DNA from 3 places in the Ruminococcus sp. 1001713B170207_170306_F1 genome. Region 3 is predicted to be linked to each of the others. Evidence: riboswitches for the same ligand, from Rfam matches in the RefSeq annotation. Region 3 holds a riboswitch; each other region holds the start of a gene.
The links. Region 3 has a riboswitch for cyclic di-GMP ahead of I4V84_RS18045 (ATP-binding protein). Riboswitches for the same ligand answer to the same signal wherever they lie in the genome.

Region 1 (7,338 bases), on a different contig from region 3:
TGTTTATGAAGGAAGACCTTGTCCCTATCATAGGGGATGAAAATATGATTCAGGAAATGCCGGAAGAATTTAATAAAGTGTTAGAGGTACAGAAATCATGGAAGAAGTAATGAATGGAATCCTCATTCGTGAGGTGGAAACAAAGAACATCATGACTAAGTCTAGTCTGCCGGTAGGCGGTTACTCGGTCAATCCCTATGTGGGCTGTACACATGCCTGCAAGTATTGCTATGCTTCTTTTATGAAGCGCTTTACCGGGCACAAGGAGGAATGGGGCACTTTCCTTGATGTGAAGCATTGGCCAGAAATTAAAAATCCGAAGAAATATGCCGGACAGCGGGTGGTCATCGGTTCTGTGACAGATGGCTACAATCCACAGGAGGAGCAATTCGGGAATACCAGAAAACTTCTGGAGCAGCTGATCGGCAGTGACGCAGATATTCTGATCTGCACAAAGTCGGATCTTGTGGTACGGGATATTGATCTGTTGAAGAAGCTTGGACGTGTAACCGTTTCATGGTCGATCAACACACTAGATGAAAATTTCAAGAACGATATGGATTCTGCTTCGAGCATTGAGCACCGTATCGCTGCTATGAAGCAGGTATATGAGGCAGGTATCCGTACAGTCTGTTTCGTATCCCCGGTATTCCCCGGTATCACGGATTTTGAAGCAATCTTTGAGCGGGTAAAGGATCAGTGCGATCTGTTCTGGCTCGAAAATCTCAATCTTCGAGGCGGTTTCAAAAAGACAATTATGGATTATATTGCCGGAAAATATCCTGATCTTGTACCCCTTTACGACGAGATCTATAACAAGCATAACCGCAGCTACTTTGAAGCACTTGAAGTAAAAGCTGAGGAAATGGCTAAGAAGTATGATTGCCCATTTGTGGATAATGAAATGCCTTATGGCAGAGTCCCGCAGGGACATCCGGTGATCGTAGATTATTTCTATCATGAGGAAATCCGAGGGACAGAGAATACAGGAAAAAGAAATCGTTAATCTAAATGAAAATTAAACTGATGATGGTGGAGAGATTTATTTATCGCCATTTGAAATCGAGAAATTCTTGTTTGAAAAATAGAGAAATTGTAAAATTGAAGAAAAAAGAAATGCACAGTTCTTAGCTTATCGAGAACTGTGCATTTTTGTAAATAAATACTTTTAATTAGCCGATTACGGCGTCCTCTGCTGTAAAATGTTCCAGAGAATTTTCTTTTACCTGAATGCAGATATAAGTAATTCCGGAAATATCGGATGCAAAAAACTGACGCTTTGCAGCAGGTGCAATCTTTAGCCAGTCTCCAGTTGAAAGGCTGATTTCTTCTCCATCAATTATGGCTTTGCCGTTACCTGAAAGAATTCCATAGATTTCTTCATTTTCTTTATGAGAATGAACAAATGGGACATTTGCTCCTGAAGGTAGTTCGTTTAAACTGATTTCTGCACCTGTTAAAGACAACTTTTCATGTAGCTCAATTCGGTTTTCCTTTCCAATAGTTGTTTTTGTGTAATTTGCCATAATAGTACCTCCATAGTTAATTTGTAGTTTCTGGTTGCTTGGTATTAGTATAGTGTGAGACACATACAAAAACAAGTACGCACCTTTTTGTAACTGTACACTCAAAAATGAATGTGTTACAATAGACTCGGAGGTGAGAATTATGCGAGCAAAAGAAGAATTACCGGAATGCCCAGTTGCAACAGCAGTATCTCTTATCGGAGGAAAATGGAAACTGCTGATTTTGCGTAACTTGAAAGAGCGCCCATGGAGATTCAATGAGCTACAACGAAGTATAGATGGTATTTCACAAAAGGTTTTGACAGATAGTTTAAGGCAAATGATGAATGATGGACTGGCATATCGCCACGATTACCATGAGCAGCCACCGAGAGTTGAATACGGATTAACGGAACTCGGAACAAAAATGCTTCCAATTGTTAATTCACTTGCTGACTTTGGTAACTACTATAAATCACTTATTGAACAGAATTAAGTACGTTAGTATTTGAAAAGCTCGAACAATCGGAAGTTGTAGGAGAAAATTTTTAATGAATATAACAGTTTATCTTGGGGCAAACGAAGGAAATGACCCATGCTTACGAAAAGCAGTTGAGGAATTGGGGGCATGGATTGGAAACAGTGGAAATGCACTTGTTTACGGTGGTTCTAAAGGTGGTTTAATGGGAGCATTGGCAGACAGTGTATTGAAGGCAGGCGGTGATGTTACGGGTGTTGAGCCGAATTTTTTTATTGAAAATGAGTTTCAACATGATGGACTGACAAAACTGATTGTGACTAAGGATATGTCTGAGAGAAAAAACAAAATGATTGAGTTAGGAGAAGCCTTTATTGCCTTCCCGGGCGGCACGGGAACATTGGAGGAAATTGCAGAGGTAATGTCGAAGGTGTCTTTGAAACATCTGGAGGCACCCTGCATTCTCTACAACCTGAACGGTTACTACGATGATTTGAAAGCACTTCTAAATCATATGATTGAAAAAGGATTATCTTCTAACGAGCGACAGGAGGGAATCTTTTTTGTTGAAAATCTGGATGATATAAAGCGAATCTTGAGACGGGCATAACTTATGTTTGCACAGTAAAATGGAGTTGCATTAGCGAAAGACAGAGCACGATCAATTCCAGCTTGAAGAAGAAACAAAAATCATTCATGTCCTTTGTCATATAGTTTCTGTATATTTTTTGGAAGTTTATCAGGTAACATGGCATTTATCGTATCTTCATTACCATCTTTCATTGCTGTTTCATAATACCAGCACTTAAATTTTAAGAGGGAGAGAGTTTTTTGAAGTTCCTGGATTTCAGTTTCAACAGCTGATTTTCTGGCTTCAAATAATTCTTTCCTTTTTTCATAGCTGGCGCTGCCTTCAGATACCCAGATAAAAAATTGCTTTATATCTTTGATCTCAAGCCCAGATTTCTTCAGACATTCAATGATACGAAGCGCTTCCAACTCATTATCGCTGAAATAACGGATGTTTCCTTTACGCTCCAGATTAGGGAAAAAACCTTCCTTGTCATAATATCTTAAGGTAGAAACAGGGAGACCAAACATTGCAGAGACCTGACCGATTGTATACATAAAAAACCTTCTTTCAAAATATGCTTGACCTAAAGTTAACTTTAGGTTGTATGATATTTATATCATATACTATTGTTAGTATAATTACAAGAAATTTTGCATATGGAGGATGTTGAATATGTTAAAAACAGAAGAATTAAAGTTGGTATCTGAATGGGATAAAACTTTTCCACAGAGTGAAAAAGTAGATCATAAGAAAGTGACATTTGTAAATCGTTATGGAATCACACTTGCTGCAGATCTGTATAAGCCGAAAAATGTGTCAGGGAAATATCCTGCGATTGCCGTAAGCGGACCATTTGGTGCAATCAAAGAACAGTGTTCCGGATTATATGCGCAGACGATGGCTGAAAAAGGATATTTAACGATTGCATTTGATCCTTCTTTTACGGGGGAAAGTGGAGGCAATCCAAGATTCATGGCTTCTCCGGATATTAATACAGAAGATTTCATGGCTGCTGTTGATTTTCTTTCTGTTCGGGAAGATGTGGATACGGATAAAATAGGAATCATTGGAATCTGCGGATGGGGTGGAATGGCTCTTAACGCAACTGCATTGGATATAAGAATAAAAGCAACTGTAGCATCTACCATGTATGATATGACAAGGGTAAATGCAAATGGGTACTTTGATTCTGAGGACAGTGAAGAAGCACGTTATGCAAAGAAACAGTCACTGAATGCCCTCAGAACACAAGAATACCGTAAAGGCGAGTATTCCAGAAGCGGTGGTTGTGTTCCACTTCCGGTTCCCGAAGATGCCCCTCTCTTCGTAAAAGATTATAGTGAGTATTATAAAGGCAGATGTTATCATAAAAGGAGCCTGAATTCCAATGGGGGCTGGAACAGTATTGGATGTATGTCATTTATGAATCAGCCAATATTAAAGTACTGTAATGAAATCAGAAGTGCAGTCCTTATCGTTCATGGAGAAAAAGCGCACAGTTATTATTTTGGAAAAGATGCTTATGAAAATATGATCAAGGACAGCAAGTACACATCCAATAAAGAGCTGCTGACAATTCCAGGGGCTGTTCATACAGATCTTTACGATAATCTGGATGTAATCCCATTTGATAAAATCCAGAAATTTTTTAAAGAAAACGGGGTTGGTTAATCATGACATTTGAAGAATATTTGAGTAATATGAAGCCCGGATATACTGTAGACGGTGGAAGTGAAGACCATCTGATCATGCATGAGCTGTCTCAAAGGGCATTAAAAATAACGATGGAGTTGAATAACAAATATCATACAAAAGAAGAAATTGTACAGCTTGCTTTGCCATATGAGATCCTCCTTCAGCATGCCTCTATTGTATCATGCTTATGTGTATTTGGAATTTCCCAGTCATCACTGGGAAGAATCATGGCGCAGGAAAACCTGCCGTCGCTGATCACACTTGAAAAAATATGTACAGCTTTGGGTGTGACATTATCACATTTTTTTCAGGAAGGTAATTCAGAGAATCTGACAGAAAAACAGAAAGAAGTTTTAAGGATATGGAATAATCTGAGTACAAATGAGCAGGAAACAGTGATGTCAATGCTACGTGGTCTTCGGAAGTAGAAGAATAGTTCGAGTATATGTATCGGCTGTTCTTTTTTTATTTTTGTCGTTAAAACGGTAATGTTTTCTTGTGTATACTAGAGCATTAAAGTATAATGAAATCAGTTTTTTTGCATAAGTATTAAAGCTATAATAAGGAAATCGGCAAACCAGATGAAAGTCTGGGACGCAAAGCTACAGGGCCTGTAAAATGGCAGCCAGTTGCATGAAATGAGGTTGCACTGTCTGTTTGGCAGTGCTTTTTTATGGTAGAGCACTTGAATAAGTAATACAGAAGCTGTTTGGAAAAATAGCGGGGAGGTTATTGACAATTAATGAATGTAAAATTAAAATCTGGAAGCAAGCAACTGTAGCCTAGAGGAGGGGAGAAAGATGAAGAAGTGCAAATTAGTACAGAATATAATGAATTTCAAATTTTGTTACATTATATTTTGCACAATTATATGTTTTATTGTTTTATCCGTTCCTACATTTGCCAAAGAAAACTCTGACAATGTTATCCGGGTAGGATCTTTTGAAGAAACTTATAATACCGTCAATGAAAAGGGAGAAAGAAGCGGCTATGGTTATGAGTATCTTCAAGATATTGCAGGTTATGCAGGATGGACATATAAATACATAACAAGTGATTGGAAAAACTGCTTTACACAGTTGGAAAATGGAGAGATTGATATTCTTGGTGACATTTCCTATACAGACGAACGTGCTGAAAATATGCTTTTTTCCGATATGCCTATGGGGGAAGAGAAATATTACATCTATACGGATGCATCCAATATGGATCTTACAGCAGGAAATTTGGATTCTTTTGAGGGAAAAAATATTGGTGTGTCTAAAGATAATATAGTGGAGGATGTGCTTAATGAATGGGAATCAAAATATGGTCTGCATACGAAGCATATCAATGTTTCTACAACCACAGAAATTATGGACAAACTGTCGAAACATGAAATTGACTGCTTCGTTTCGGTAGAAGAATCCCGTTGGGAAGAATCGGATATTTCACCGCTTACAAGTATTGGAGAGACAGAAATCTATTTCGCTATAAATCCAGAACGTCCGGATATCAAAGAAGCACTGGATAGTGCTATGCGCAGAATCAAGGATGACAACCCATTTTACACAGATGATCTCTACAGGCGTTATCTTTCTGCACAGAGCAGCTCGTTTCTTTCAAAAGAAGAAAGTGAGTGGATCGGGCAGCATGGTGCAATCCGGATAGGGTATCTGAATCAGGATGGAGGTATCAGCAGTGTAGATCCATCAACAGGTAAACTGACAGGTGTTATTACAGATTATGTGGATCTTGCAGAAAATTGTCTGCAAGGTCAGACTCTGGAATTTGAATTAAATGGATATGAGACAAGAAGTGAACTGCTTCAGGCATTGCAGGATGGAAAAATAGACCTGATTTTTCATGCAAACCAGAATCCATACTTTGCAGAAACAAATGGATTTGCTTTGTCGGATACGCTGTTGACTCTCAATATGGCAGCAATTACGGCAAAGGATTCTTTTGATGAAAATAAAGAGAATATAGTTGCCGTTGAAAAAGATGATTTTGCATTGAAAGCATATCTTTCATACAATTATCCGCAATGGAAGGTTGTGGAATATGAAACATCAGATGCAGCAGTAAAAGCAATGCAGAAGGGGGAGACGGATTGTATTGTAAGCAATTCAGGTACTGTTTCAGACTATTTGAAAAATAATAAGCTTCATAGTGTTTTCCTGACAAAAGAAGCTGATGTTCCATTTGCTATTCTGCAGGGAGAACCGGTTCTTTTGTCCATTCTGAATAAAACACTGACATCTATACCTACAACTCAATTTTCAGGTGCAGTAGTTTCGTATAATGCTTCCTTACGAAAAGTTACAGCGAAGGATTTTATTCAGGACAATTTACTGACAGTTTCACTTATCGCTGGAATTTCTTTTTTCGTTGTTCTGTGTATAATTCTTAATTCTTTGAAAAAATCAAAACGTGCGGAAGAAAAATCCAAGAAGTCTGCTGAGCAGGCATTGAAGCTGAATCAGGAGCTTGAAGAAAAACAGCAGGAATTACAAAATGCACTTGTAGAAGCACAGAGTGCCAATAAGGCTAAGACTTCCTTTTTAAATAACATGTCTCATGATATCAGAACACCGATCAATGGTATTATTGGCATGCTTACGATTCTTGAGAAAAGCGGAAATGATGCTGAGCGGGCAAAGGATTGCATGAATAAAATACATGAGTCATCGAAACTGCTACTATCATTGATAAATGATGTTTTAGATATGGCAAAGTTAGAATCAGATACAATGGTTTTTGGTGATGAATCCATCAATCTGGATCAGGTATGTCAGGAAATCACGGAGTCACTATCTTTTCAGGCAGAAGAAAAAGGACTTCATGTTATAGGAGAACATGATGATTACAGTGGTATATATGTTTGGAGCAATGCAGTTCATCTGAAAAAAATATTGATGAATCTGTTTACAAACAGTATGAAGTACAATAAGGTGAATGGTTTTATTTACATGAGTATGAGAACGATTGAAAGATTAGAAGATCACATGACATGTGAATTTAAAATAAAAGATAATGGAATTGGAATGTCAGAAGAATTTATAAAAAATGAATTGTTTACTCCATTTGTACAGGCAGATAATTCC
Region 2 (7,338 bases), on a different contig from region 3:
CCAGTAGAGATAACGATTTGCCTGGACGACTCATACAATTTGGGGTATCTGGTATTAAAAGAGGCTGTCTGCTATAGCCAGAGAGTAGAAAAATATGAGGTATTTGTTAAAGAAGGGGAAATATGGAACAGTATTTACACAGGAACGGTAATTGGCTATCAGAAGATCATTCCTGTTAAGGGGAAAAAAGCCAGGGAAATGAAAATTGTTTTACATGATTTCCGTGTACTTCCGCTTCTAACGTTTATTGGGATTTATCCGGAAAATACCTGAGCGGTTAAGTATTGTTTTATATTATTTCATAAATTAAATAAATAATTATTTATAAAAATACCCTTTAGGAGTAGAAATCATCCTAAAGGGTATTTTCCTCTTAAGCGATATACAGGGGAGGGGTGGTAGTTTCTACCTTAAGAGGGAAGCATGTGGCAAGTACAATACCGTATGGTTATCTTAAAGATAAGGATGATTCGAATATATGGGTCAGTGATGAAGAAGCGGCAGCAGTTGTACAGAGAATCTTCCACAGTAGCAGGGATTCTGAAGAAAAGAGAGTATCTTGGTCATACAGTAAACTTCAAAACCAGAAAGCATTTTAAGGAGAGGTAAAGCCGTCTATCTGGTAAAAACTTGCACAGAATGTAGCAAAGATTCAAAGAGAAGAGGCTAACCTGCTTTTGGGGGATATTGAATCATGGAAATGTCAGAGATGATTGCAGCAATGCAGGAGAAAATCAACCGGATGCTGGTTACAGAAGCAAGCCGACAGGAAATATGACAGGAGTGATTTGAAAGTAAATTGAAATGGAAATATGACGGAGAGTGTGATATGATTTCAAGGTAGAAGGACCTGCACAAGGTGGATTACACTCATATGAATTTACGGCTGATACGGAATAAAGAAAACAGGTATAAAAGGATTTTTTTCAGAAAGATTGTTATTATTTTGCCATATCCAGCAGAACAACGTGCATGGCATTGTCCGCATTGTAAAAAGTATTGATGTGGATGGAAGCTGAAGAGCAATTATAAAGTTTTACGACTTGTAGAATATGAAAATGCTGTAAGGAGAAAGAGATGGAATGGTTTGGGATTGTAGCATTGTTGCTGCTACTTTGTTATTCAGCGTATCCGGGAAAAGTAAAGCGTTTGGAAACGAAAGTAAAACGATTGGAGAAAAAGCAGAGAGGAGTGGCATATATGTCAAAGCTGATTAATGATCTTGTAGGAAAACAATGTATTATCAGATCAGAGTTCATTTTTAGTTTTGCGGAAAAAACTGAATTATCCTGCAAGATTATAGATGCAGATGATGAATGGATAAAAATTTGTTATACAGAGAAAAAAGATAAGTTTGCCTTTTTGCCCCAGCCAATGGCCGCACCTTCCCTTTTGAAAAAAGAGATCGTACAGATTCCATTAAAAGATGAAATTCCGGAGCGCCAGATCTGCCTGGTGTATGACAGCCAGCATCCTATGGGAGCTGCGGCAAGAGAACTAAAAAATACAATTCTATTGAATTGATTACATAAAAGAGGTGAAAGCGGAATGAATCCATATGTATCAGTAATCTTGACAATAGCAGTATGCCTTTTGCTATTTGTTTTATGGATTATATATGAAAATTATAAAAATAAAAAGCGTATCTTGACTAAAATTCGAAGAAACTGGGGGAAGCCGTATACCAGACAATATGAGCCTGGTGACATTGAGCAGATTTCCCATTATTTTAGACGAAGAGAAAAAGAAGGTTTCGCAATAGATGATATTACCTGGAATGATCTGGATATGGATCGCCTTTATAAGATGGTAAATCAGACGATTTCTTCTCCTGGGGAAGATGTGCTTTATGATATGATGCGAAGACCTGTATTTTCTCAGGCTGAAATAGACAAAAGAGATGAGTTGATAGATTTTTTTTCCCAACATGAAAAAGAACGGGAGCATATGCAGCTGCTCCTGTCGCAGATTGGAAAAACGAGATTAGGTTCTTTGTCGGATACGGTATTGGCTCTTAAAAGTTCTTCTGAGGTAAAAACAGGAATCCATTGGTTTATGTTGATACTGCTGGTGTTGAATGTTGCAGTGCTTTTACCTGTGAAGCCAGTAGTTGGCTTTTTTTGCTTCATAGTCTTAATGATAACAAATATTACAATTTATTATGCAGGCAATGACCGAAAATTAATTGAAGCTTACCTGGATTGTTATGCACACTTGCTTCGAATGTTATCTGTTGCAGAAAAAATAAAGAATGTGCAATGGTCAGAAACAAGAAAGCAGATGTCTGCTATTGCAGAAGCCAGAGCGGTGTTTAAGGGTCTTAACCGGAAAGCAATTTTTTTGACCAGTAAAAATACAGATGGAGGAGATCCGGCACAGATTCTTATGGACTATATCAGAATGCTGACTCATATAGACATTCTGGTTTATAACGGTCTTTTGAAAAAAATTCAGGACAAAACGGACTCTATTTTGAAGCTTATTGATAATATTGGAGAACTGGATGCGTGTATTTCCATTGCATCTTTTCGGGAACTTCTTACGCTTTGGTGCAAACCTGAGTTTAAAAGCTGGGAAAGTGGTGTCACGCAGATTGAAATGGCTGTAGAAGATCTGTATCACCCACTGCTTCAGGAGGCAGTTGCCAATAGCTTTCAAGTAGCCGGAGGAACTTTGGTAACCGGTTCTAACGCATCCGGAAAATCTACATTCCTAAAAAATGTTGCAATGAACAGTATTCTTGCCCAGACGCTTGTTACCTGTACTTGTTCATCCTACCAGGCACCGTTTTTGAAAGTTATGACATCTATGGCATTGCGGGATGATATAGAGAGTGGAGAGAGCTATTTTATTGTAGAAATCAAGTCGCTGAAACGAATATTGGAAGAAAGTAAGAAAAGGGAGCCACTTTTATGTATTATTGATGAAGTGCTTCGAGGTACAAATACGGTTGAGAGGATTGCTGCTTCATCCAGAATTTTAAATGCACTTCGGCAAAAATGGGTGCTGCCTTTTGCAGCTACTCATGACATAGAACTGTCGTACATTTTGGATTCCCAGTATGAAAACTATCATTTTGAGGAAGACGTACAGGAAAAAGAGGTGGTATTTTCCTATATCCTGAAAAAGGGAAGAGCCACATCCCGAAATGCGATTCAGCTTTTGGATATGTTAGGTTATGACAAGGAAATTGTAGAGGATGCACGAAATGCGGCATTTAATTTTGAAAATAAAGGAATCTGGGATGCCTTATAAATGCAGCAGATCATGTCTGGAAACAGTAATGTCAATGCTGCGTGGACTTCGGAAGAAGGAGAACAGTTCGAGTATATGTATCGGCTGTTCTTTTTTTAAATTTTTAAGTGTTAAAGCGGTGAGGTTTTTCTTGTGTAAAGTAGAGCAATGGAGTATAATAAAATAGGTTTTTGCATAATTTTAAAAGCTATAATAAGAAAATCGGCAAAACAGACGAAAGTCTGTGACGCAAAGCTACAGGGCCTGTAAAATGGCAGCCAGTTGCATGAACTGAGGTGCACTGTCTGTGAGACAGTGTTTTTTTACGGTGTTATTTCATAGACGTAACAATAATAATTTTATGGCAGGGAATCAGATATGAAAAATACGAGAAGGATAGTTAGGATAGACAGAAAATGAAAGGAAAAAAAGTGATTGCAGGCATTCTGCTTGCGGGAATTTTAGCAGTCACCCTGGCAGGGTGTAAAAACACAGATAACACGAAAGAAGAAACAGAAAAGCCCGTTATTACCCTCGGCAGTGACAGCTATCCGCCATACAATTATCTGAACGAGGATGGCGTACCGACGGGCATAGATGTAGAACTGGCTACAGAAGCTTTCAAAAGAATGGGATATCAGGTGGAGGTTGCCCAGATCAACTGGGAGAAGAAAAAAGAACTGGTGGAGAGCGGAGAGATTGACTGTATCATGGGTTGTTTTTCCATGGAAGGGCGTCTTGATGGTTACCGCTGGGCGGGACCATATATAGCAAGCCGTCAGGTGGTCGCTGTAAATGAGAATAGTGATATTTATAAACTGAGTGACCTGGAGGGAAAGAACCTGGCTGTCCAGTCCACAACCAAACCGGAAGGCATTTTTCTGGACCGGACAGATGATAGAATCCCAAAACTGGCAAATCTGATCAGTCTCGGACACCGGGAGTTGATTTATACATTTCTGGGAAAAGGATATGTAGATGCAGTCGCCGCACATGAGGAATCTGTTGTCCAGTATATGAAGGATTATGACGCAAGCTTTCGTATCCTGGAAGAGCCTCTGATGATCACTGGAATAGGTGTCGCTTTTGCAAAAGATGATGACAGAGGAATCTGTGAGCAGATGAGCCAGACGCTGGAAGAAATGCGTCAGGATGGCACATCCCTGAAAATTATTGGAAAATATCTGGATGATCCCCAGAAATATCTGGAGGTGGATGATCTTGGATATTAAGAGGAAGACAAAAGAAAAACGGATCCAGCTGATTGGAGGTCTGTTTGGAATCTGTGTGGCTGTAGGTTCACTGTTTTATTTTTTCCATGCAGAAAAAACGGAAGCCGAGAAAAGAATGGTAGAGATTGTAAATTATGTCAAAGTGCAGTGTTCCACCTACACCCATTATAATGAATCTTCGGAATCCAAAAGCCTCCTCCGTGCCATTGAAAGTGCCAGACAGATGAGTACAAATATTAAAATGGAGACAGAAAACGGCGGGCAGCTAAGCCGGGAGTTCCTGAAAGAAAACCTGCAGACTCTCTGGGTGGATGGTATCATTGTACTGGATACAGAGGGAAAGACGGACTGCGAATACAGTACGGATGAGTCTCTGACCGATGAGATTACGGAGTATCTGCAAAAAGACATTATCATGGATTTTACCGGATATGAAGAAAGATCTTATTCAGAACGGTTTGCCAGGGAAGACGGATCCTATATTGATATTGCAGCTTGTGCCAGAAAAGATGCACCGGGTATTGTGGCAATCTACTATTACACACCTCCTGAATTTGCCAGAAACTATACACTGACGATACAAGGGCTTTTAAATGGTTATAGTATCCAGAAAGATGGAACGATTATTGTTGCAGACGAGGGGATTGTTGTTGCCAGCAATGATCAGAGCCTGTTGGGGCAGAATACGGCTGACAACGAAGTTGTTCAGGCAATGAAGAGGCATACAGACAGTCAGCACATTTATCATTTGAAGAATGAAGGAACAGGATGCTACGGAATCATGCTGAAGCAGAGGGATTACTATATTTATGCATATCTTCCGGATACAGAAGTGTTCCATAATCTTCCATTAAGTGTGATAAGTGTTATTTTTCTTTATTTTCTGATGTTCAGTATATTCTGGTTCTGGACATACAGAACCAATCTGGCACACCGAAAACAGGAACAGGAAAAAGATGAAAAATATAAAGAAGAACTTCTGATAGCAGCAAAAAAGGCAGAAGCAGCCAATGAGGCAAAAACAGAGTTTCTACAGCGAATGAGCCATGATATCCGGACTCCGATCAATGGAATCTGCGGCATGGTACATATGGCAGACTATTATGCAGATGATATGGAAAAGCAGACGGAATACAGAACAAAGGTGAAAGAAGCATCTAACCTGCTGCTGGAACTGGTAAATGAAATTCTGGATATGAGTAAGCTGGAGTCAGGCGAAATCGTTCTGGAAGAGATTCCATTTAATCTGAGCAGTATTTCAAGGGAAGTACTTTCTGTAATCGAGCAGATGGCTGCAGAACAGAATATCAGGATCGTGTGGGAGAAAAAAGAAATCACACACCGGGATTTTATTGGAAGTCCGGGGTATGTGAAACGGGTGATGATGAATATCCTGTCCAATGCGGTGAAATATAACAGAGAAAACGGACATATCTATATCAGCTGCATGGAAATCCCAGCCGGACAGCCAGGAATGACCACAATGGAATTTGTCTGCCGGGATACCGGAATCGGAATGACTGAGGAGTTCCAAAAACATATTTTTGAACCATTTGCACAGGAACACACAGGAAGCCGCACAAAATTTGCCGGAACAGGACTTGGGATGCCGATTGCAAAGAATCTGGTCGAGAAAATGGGCGGAGCCATTACCTTTGAAAGTGAAGAAGGAACAGGAACTACATTTGTGATCCGGGTTCCGTTCAAAATAGATATGAATGCGGATAAACGTGAAAAACAGAAGGATGTATCAGAAAAATCTATAAAGGGGCTGCATATTCTTCTGGCAGAAGATAATGAGCTGAACATGGAAATTGCAGAATTTATGCTCCAGAATGAAGGTGCTGAGGTGACGAAAGCATGGAATGGACAGGAAGCTGTTGAGCTATTCAGAAAAAGTAAACCTGGTGAATTTGATGTCATTCTTATGGACATTATGATGCCAGTTATGAATGGTTATGAAGCTACAAAGAAAATCCGTTCTCTGGACAGAGAGGATGCAAAGATGATTCCGATCATTGCAATGACAGCAAATGCATTCACGGAGGACAGACTGAGAGCTAAAGAAGCAGGAATGGATGAACATATAGCAAAGCCTGTTGATGGAAAATTATTAATAAATATAATTTATAAACTAATGAAACACAGTTTCAGGGGGAGTCATAATGAAAAAGAAAAAACGGAGTAAGTTACTTGCTGTACTTCTGGTGATGGCGACAGGCACATCACTTTTGTCAGGCTGCGGCAGAAAAATTGCAGAAAAAGAAGATGCAGAAACCATCACAGTGTATTTATGGAGCACCAGCCTGTATGATAAATATGCACCATACATCCAGGAACAGCTTCCGGATATCAATGTTGAATTTGTAGTCGGCAATAATGATCTGGATTTTTATAAATTTCTTGATGAAAACGGTGGATTGCCGGATATTATTACCTGCTGCCGGTTTTCCCTGCATGACGCAAGTCCGCTGAATGACAGTCTGATGGATCTTTCCACAACCAATGAGGCAGGTGCTGTCTATGATACCTACCTCAGCAGTTTTATGAACGAGGATGGCAGCGTAAACTGGCTTCCCGTGTGTGCAGATGCCCACGGTTTTGTAGTGAACAAGGACCTTTTTGAAAAGTATGAAATTCCGCTGCCAACCGATTATGAAAGCTTTGTCTCTGCCTGCCAGGCATTTGACGAGGTGGGAATCCGTGGCTTTACTGCAGACTATTATTACGATTATACCTGTATGGAAACACTGCAGGGTCTGTCTGCATCAGAATTGTCTTCTGTAGACGGACGCAAGTGGCGCACCACCTACAGTGACCCGGATAATACAAAGAGAGAAGGTCTGGATGATACCGTCTGGCCGGAGGCTTT
Region 3 (7,338 bases):
AAGCAGTTACTGCGTCTTTTGTTTTACTCAAAAATGAACAAATTAGTAGATTGGAGCAAAGAAAATAAGACGTGAAAAAGTAAAATGGAAAAAACTAGAGCATGTATCAGTCAGATTTACAAAATGAAACATCAAAAGTGATAATAAAGGAGTTGAAAGAAATGTTTGACAGGATTGATTTCCACGTCAGGGAACCGGAAGCAGGAAATTCCCACATCCCTGCATGGGCAAAAGAAGAACATATGGAACAAAGTGTTTCAGAAAAAGAACTTTGGAGTTATGAAAACAATAAAAAACGAGGAGACAAGATCATGAAAAAGTCAGTATTGTTATTAATTTTAACAGCCATGGTCATTACAGCAAGTGCCTGCGACGGATCTGATGTAACAGGTACCATGACGATGAACAGTAGTGCAAAGCAGGAGGCGAAAAGCACAGAGGCTTCTATAGCTGGGAATGAAACCTCCCAAAATACCACAACTACCTCTTCTGCCGTTACAGAACTGGACAATATGCTGAATGAAATCAACACGGATGTCCAGCCTGGAACAGCAGGCAGTTCCTTAAAAACTGTAAAAGTGGCAGCCAATCTTCTGGACTGGGGAACCGAAACCAGCCTTAGTCAGGAAGAAATCAAAAGTGAGACTGTCCGGTGGCTTTCGGATAAAGGAAACGACGAACAGGCGGAATTTTCCCAGAAGATAGCAGATGTATATGATGCATACCAGGAACTCCTTGGGGAGAATGCTGAAGAACTGCTTTCGTCAGCTGGTTATACTGGCAAAGGGTATCCATGGGGCAGCTCAAAAGTTGAGGCAATTGAAACTATCAAAGATGTGGTACAGCTTCCTGAGAATCGTGAGGATGTTGTAGCGATGGAACCTACAGAAACAGATGTGACGAGCAGTCAGGACAACCAGGATGGACAGTCGGATGCCGGGCAGTCATCTGATGGTAATTATCAGTCCCAGACAGATCAAACCGACTTCCCAGGACCAGATACTGCCATGCTTGTAAATCTGAGGGGTGATACCACAACGGTTTATAAACTGGCTGATGGAAGATATATGGACCGGACCAATACGGTATATACCTTTGATGGCGTTGACACCTGGATCGATGAATCCGGCGTAGAGTGGAATGAAACAGTCCAGACCTCTGAAGCAGAGGAAAATGTACAAGATCCTTATGATCTGTACTCCTGGGATCCGGAAACCGGAACCTATATCCCATATCAGCAGTCAGACGGAAATGGAGAGCCAATCGGAAGAGGAAATGGCTGGTACTATTATGATGACGAAGCCGGAACTTATATACTCTGGTAAAAAAGCGTGAAGGATATCCATGAGGCTGAGGATCTGATTTGGATGTAAGGACTGATTAGAATAAGCACAACGAGTCGGAGGTCACGGGTAGCAAAGTGGCTTCCGGCTTTTTTTGGCATTAAGGCGGTGATGTTTTCCTTGTGTAAAGTGGAGTGAGAGAGTATAATAAAATCAGTTTTTTGCATAATTTTAAAAGCTATAATAAGGAAATCGGCAAACCAGATGAAAGTCTGGGACGCAAAGCTACAGGGCCTGTAAAATGGCAGCCAGTTGCATGAAATGAGGTGCACTGTCTGTTTGGCAGTGCTTTTAATTTGTATATCTAAAGATATTATTCGAGAGGGACATGTTTATGAAAAAGTTGAACGATGAGGATATACAGGCATATTTTCTGGCTGGAAACTCCGGATTCTGGAAAGTAGAGTCTGAAGAAGGAAAAAAGACAAGACTGTATACAGATGAAATCACAGACGAACTGTTTGGAATTACAGAAGATCTGTCTCCGGAAAAATGTATGGAGTATGTGGCAGAACATATTTATCCGCAGGAGAGGGAGTGCTTCTGGGATTACATGGAAGAACTGAAAAGCCATGAATCAGAAGCTGTTTACCGTTATATGCATCCTGTAAAAGGAGTCATTTATATACGCTGCACAGGAAGGAGAGTCTCATCTCCAGACAACATGATCAGGCTTGTGGGTTACCATCTGGAAGCAGGAAATATTGTCCATTTTGAAAAAGAAAAACTTCTGGAGAACCGATTGCTGCAACAGAACCAGCAATTAAAGGATGAAAATAAAAACCAGATCTTTTATTATAAAGAACTTCTGGATACGATAAGTGTTGGAGTGCTGTCCTATACCTTGCCAGAGCATGAGATTGTCCATATGAATGCAGAGGCTATGCGTATCTATGGAGTGGAGACAATTGAGGAAGCACAGGAAAATCTTGGCAGACTCATAGGGGCTGTGTCCTATTTAAATCAGAATGTAATTGAGAAACTGATGGATATGCGGTACCATGACGGAGCTGTTTCTTATGAATGTGTAATCCCTGACAGAAAGGGACATCTGACACCGGCGATTGCGAAAACGGAAATTTTTTATACATCAGACGGGAAAAAAACAATACTAACCACATTCCTTGATATTTCTGAAAATGTTACTCTGAAAAAATCACTGAAAGAAGCACAGGAAAGCAATGCGGTCATATCCGCAATTTCAAAGATTTACTGGACGATTTATTCTATGGATCTACGAACAGACAGTTTTGAAGAAGTAGTCGGGGGCGAGGTGATGCATCGGTTGACAGGTAGTCACGGATGTGCTTCAGAAGCATTTCGTACCGCACGGAAAAGTGTTGTTTCCAGAGAGGATCAGAAATCCATGCGGGAGTTTTTTGATGTTACAACGCTGGCAGACAGACTGCAGCAGGAAGAAACGGTTGCGAGAGAATATCTTGCTGCAGATGGGCACTGGCATATGGGACGATTCATTGTGAAGCAGCGTGATGCAAACGGAACTGTTACGGAGGTGCTTTATGTAGCACGTGACATTACGGGAGAAAAAAAGCAGGAGTTCGAATATCAGGAACAGTTAAAAAAGATCGCTCAGGAAGCGGAAAAAGCGAATGTTTCAAAAACAGATTTTCTCAGACGAATGAGTCACGATATCCGAACTCCAATCAATGGAATCCGTGGAATTACGCAGATTGCAAACCATTTTCCGGGAGATCTGGAAAAACAACAGGAGTGCAGAGATAAGATCTTGACAGCATCTGGATTTCTTCTGAATCTTGTGAATGATATTTTGGATATGAATAAAATGGAATCCGGAACATTGCAGCTGGAAGAAAAAACTTTCGATTTACGCAAGGTACTGGGAGAATCGACCGGTATTGTTGAGATGCAGGGACATGAAAAGGGAATTTCATTGAACGTGGGAACTGTCAATATCATACATAATCAGCTGGTCGGAAGTCCTCTTCATCTTCAGCAGATCCTGCAGAATATAGGAAGTAATGCAGTAAATTATAACCATGTGGGTGGTAAGATTATTGTTGGCTGCCAGGAAATCAGTTCAGATGACCGGACCGCAGTATTCGAATTTACCTGTACAGATAATGGAATTGGGATGAGGGAAGAGTTTCAGGAGCATTTGTTTGAACCTTTTACACAGGAAAACAGACTGGAACAGAAAGCAAATATGGGAACTGGTCTGGGAATGACGATTGTCAGCCAGTTAGTAAAGCTGATGGGAGGGCAGATTTGTTTTACCAGTAAAGTGGATGAAGGAACTTCATTTGTGATTACATTGCCGTTCCAGATTTCCTCAGACAGAGAATTAAAAATGCCAGAATCATCCGTTGAGAATGTTTCACTGAAAGGGAAAAGAGCACTTCTTGTTGAAGATAATGAATTGAATATGGAAATCGCACAATTTATATTGGAAAATGAGAACATGCTGGTTCGCTGTGCATGGAATGGAAAAGAGGCAGTGGATATTTTTGCCCGAGCAAAGCCGGGAGAATATGATCTGATATTAATGGATATCATGATGCCGGTTATGGATGGCCTGGAAGCAGCAAGACAGATTCGTGCAATGGATCGTCCTGATGCAAAACTTATCCCTATTGTAGCCATGTCTGCAAATGCTTTTCAGGATGATGTGGAGCGCAGCAAAAAGGCAGGAATAAATAAACATATTGCAAAACCATTGACGGGGGAAAGTGTAATCAGGGAGATTAAAAGTATGCTATAGATCAACGAATCCGATATAAACATCTTGTGGGGGATATTTTTCCAACCAATGATGTACCAGTATTGTACATAGCTGGATTCTGTGATTGGTAAGACAAATTCCTACAGAAAAAGAGTCATGACCAAAGAGAGCTAACTAAATCATGTAGATAGCTTATGGCAACAACAGGTTGCTTTTCAAACTGCGGATTTATCGATATGATAAAGACAACGGAGGTGACGACTATGGAAACAAAAAAGATAATTCTTAAACTTAGAACAGAAAGAGGAATGTCACAGGACGAGCTGGCAGATAAAATTATGGTTACAAGGCAGGCAGTATCACGCTGGGAAAATGGTGATACCGTTCCCAATACTGATACACTTAAGCTCTTATCTAAAGAATTTGATGTTTGCAAGTTATGGGATGCAGGAGAAAAGGGACTTACATTATCTGCTTTTGAATGGGAGAAGGATAGAAAAACGCTGATATATGGGCAGGTAGACTATATGTATGGAGAAGCACTTTATAAGCCTGAAATGAAAGAAGGAAATCCTATAAGGTTATATAGTTTGGATGAAATCACGGAGATATTCGGTAAATTAGGACTTCGTATTTGTAACAGCTTTGCTGATTTCAGTGGAAAGTCGAGTTCTGATAATGATATTCAATTGATGGTTTATTCCATACGAGAATAAAAATAGAGTAGACGAATTATTTAGCAATCTTCATCAAATCTTTATTTTTTTCTGTTAGGTTATATTTCAGTAAGAAATGAAATATGGAAGGAAGGATAGTAAAGATGGAAATGATGTTGCAGACACAAAATTTGTGTAAATATTTTAGAAAGCAGAAAGCGGTAAATAATGTTTCACTTAATATAGAAAAGGAACAGATTTATGGACTGCTTGGACCGAATGGTGCGGGAAAATCTACCACATTGAAAATGTTGACTGGTATGATGAAACCAACTGCAGGAAAGATTTACTTTGATGGAAAACTTTTGGATAGGAAAGATTTATCAAAAATAGGAGCGTTAATTGAAAATCCGCCTATTTATGAAAATCTTTCCGCCAGAGAGAATTTGAAGGTAAGACAATTATTGCTTGGTACAGATGAAAACAGAATTGATGAGGTCTTGCAGATTGTATCACTTACAAACACCGGAAAGAAGAAAGCAGGACAGTTTTCTTTGGGAATGAAGCAAAGACTAGGCATTGCAATGGCATTGCTTGGAGAACCGGAACTTTTGATATTGGATGAACCTACGAATGGATTAGATCCAATAGGCATCGAGGAATTACGAGAGCTGATCCGGTCTTTTCCGGAACAGGGAATCACTGTAATTCTCTCCAGTCATATTCTCTCAGAGGTACAGTTACTTGCAGATAAAGTCGGGATTATTTCAGGTGGAATCTTAGGATACGAAGGAGCATTAAAGCAGGGAGATAATCTTGAAGATTTGTTTATGAATGTGGTAAGAAAAAACCAGAAAGCAGGTGAAATCCATGGTTAATATTATAAAAGCAGAACATCAAAAAGCCAAAAGAACCATGCGAAAAAAGTTTATCTGGGGATTTCCTCTTCTTACATTTGTCATGGCATTTATATTTACTCTTGGGATGACAAATGCTTATGCAGAAAGTGTTTGGAACTGGTGGTATACACTTTTGCTGCCGGGGATGATTGCTCTATTTTGTTATCTTTCTGTGGCGCAGGAGAAAAAGATAAAATACTATCATTTAACGACTATTCCCACAGACAGAAGAAAATTGTTGCTGGGGAAAATTATTTATATTGGGTACATGATTTTGTTTTCTAATGTGATTGTGTTTGCAGGAGCAACGCTTGGAGGCTTTCTTCTAACGACACATGTTCCAGTTGGAGGAGCGTTGATTGCAGTATTGTTTCTGACGGTTTCTGAGTTATGGGAGATTCCGGTAGCTTTATTTTTAAGTGAACGATTTGGAATGATTGTAAACCTGTTCGTCTGCCTGTTTATTACCGTCAGCGGTGTGGTAATATCACAAACCAGAATCTGGTATGTACTTGTCTCTGCAATTCCTATGAGGATGATGTGCCCGTTGCTTCATGTTTTACCAAATGGACTTGCCGCAGAAGCAGGGAATCCTCTTTTGGATACGGGAGTCATTGTTCCGGGAATGTGTCTCTCAATCATCTGGTTTGTTTTTGTAACGGTTCTGTTTTTGAAATGGTTTGAGAGAAGAGAGGTGAAATAAGATGATTGGAAGATCTCTGAATGCAGACTTGCGAAAGATGAAAGGAACATCTGTGATTCTGGCACACTTACTGATTCCGATTCTAACCAGCGTTATATTTTTAATATATTACTTTTTTTCACCATGGAATGAAAATGTGAAAGTGATTGCATTTTATCAGGCAATAGGAGCAGGACTTCCGGTACTTATTGGAATTTTTACAGCAAGTGTGATGGAACAGGAACAAAACGCAGGTGATTTTCAAAATCTGTTGTCTTTACCGGATAAACCTGCAGCATTTTTATCGAAACTGTTGATGCTACTGGTTTTGTGTCTGTGCTCTATCCTATTGACAGCAATCATATTCGGAATTGGATTTGGAAGAATCGCATCAAGCGATATCGAAATCATGAAAGGATGTATATTTGCAGCATTGCTGCTGTGGGGAAGCAGTGTTCCACTTTATCTGTGGCAGCTGATTCTGGCTTTTCAGTTTGGAAAAGGGGTATCCATTGGAGCAGGGATTATATCAGGACTAATTAGTGCATTGATGCTTACCGGACTTGGAGATTATGTGTGGAAATATGTATTTGTCTGCTGGACGGGAAGAGTACCATATACTTATCTGCAATCTGTATTGGGAGAAACTAGTGTAGGTGAATGGTTGTCATTCATACCAGGTTGCTTAATATTTACAGGGATTAGTATGGTATACTATTTTTGGTGGGTAAACCACTGGGAAGGAAACAGAATATCGGAATAGAATCGAGGGAAACTATGGCAAAAATACTGGCAGTTGATGATGAACCGGCAATTCTGGAAATGATAGAAAGCATTTTGAATAAGGATGGACATCTGGTTACTAAAGTAAGTAATCCACTGAAACTTAATATGGAAGAATTACATCGTTATGACCTGATTTTACTGGACATTATGATGCCTGGAATTGATGGCTTCAAATTATGCAAAAGAATCAGGATACTTGTGGATTGTCCGATTTTGTTTCTTACGGCAAAAACGGAGGAAAACAGTCTGGTAAACGGACTTTCTTTAGGAG

Region 1: another riboswitch for cyclic di-GMP. It lies ahead of I4V84_RS16145 (transporter substrate-binding domain-containing protein); the one in region 3 lies ahead of I4V84_RS18045 (ATP-binding protein).
Region 2: another riboswitch for cyclic di-GMP. It lies ahead of I4V84_RS00320 (transporter substrate-binding domain-containing protein); the one in region 3 lies ahead of I4V84_RS18045 (ATP-binding protein).

Annotation. Positions count from the first base shown of each region.
Region 1 covers NZ_JADPEX010000030.1:13,570-20,907, forward strand. Annotated here, with positions in the region: gene I4V84_RS16105 (radical SAM mobile pair protein A) at 1-110, shown strand, start outside; gene I4V84_RS16110 (radical SAM mobile pair protein B) at 98-1,006, shown strand; gene I4V84_RS16115 (cupin domain-containing protein) at 1,173-1,526, opposite strand; gene I4V84_RS16120 (helix-turn-helix domain-containing protein) at 1,669-2,001, shown strand; gene I4V84_RS16125 (TIGR00730 family Rossman fold protein) at 2,057-2,593, shown strand; gene I4V84_RS16130 (MerR family transcriptional regulator) at 2,674-3,111, opposite strand; gene I4V84_RS16135 (alpha/beta hydrolase) at 3,230-4,228, shown strand; gene I4V84_RS16140 (helix-turn-helix transcriptional regulator) at 4,231-4,680, shown strand; cyclic di-GMP riboswitch class I at 4,814-4,889, shown strand; gene I4V84_RS16145 (transporter substrate-binding domain-containing protein) at 5,053-7,338, shown strand, end outside.
Region 2 covers NZ_JADPEX010000001.1:64,717-72,054, reverse strand. Annotated here, with positions in the region: gene I4V84_RS00340 (alpha-L-fucosidase) at 1-273, shown strand, start outside; partial or broken gene I4V84_RS00335 (recombinase TnpX) at 417-606, shown strand; gene I4V84_RS19745 (hypothetical protein) at 1,078-1,524, shown strand; gene I4V84_RS00325 (DNA mismatch repair protein MutS) at 1,648-3,255, shown strand; cyclic di-GMP riboswitch class I at 3,449-3,524, shown strand; gene I4V84_RS00320 (transporter substrate-binding domain-containing protein) at 3,651-4,466, shown strand; gene I4V84_RS00315 (ATP-binding protein) at 4,450-6,654, shown strand; gene I4V84_RS00310 (ABC transporter substrate-binding protein) at 6,632-7,338, shown strand, end outside.
Region 3 covers NZ_JADPEX010000038.1:6,701-14,038, forward strand. Annotated here, with positions in the region: gene I4V84_RS18040 (hypothetical protein) at 162-1,325, shown strand; cyclic di-GMP riboswitch class I at 1,528-1,603, shown strand; gene I4V84_RS18045 (ATP-binding protein) at 1,678-4,083, shown strand; gene I4V84_RS20040 (helix-turn-helix domain-containing protein) at 4,308-4,760, shown strand; gene I4V84_RS18060 (lantibiotic protection ABC transporter ATP-binding protein) at 4,865-5,578, shown strand; gene I4V84_RS18065 (lantibiotic immunity ABC transporter MutE/EpiE family permease subunit) at 5,571-6,302, shown strand; gene I4V84_RS18070 (lantibiotic immunity ABC transporter MutG family permease subunit) at 6,304-7,044, shown strand; gene I4V84_RS18075 (response regulator transcription factor) at 7,059-7,338, shown strand, end outside.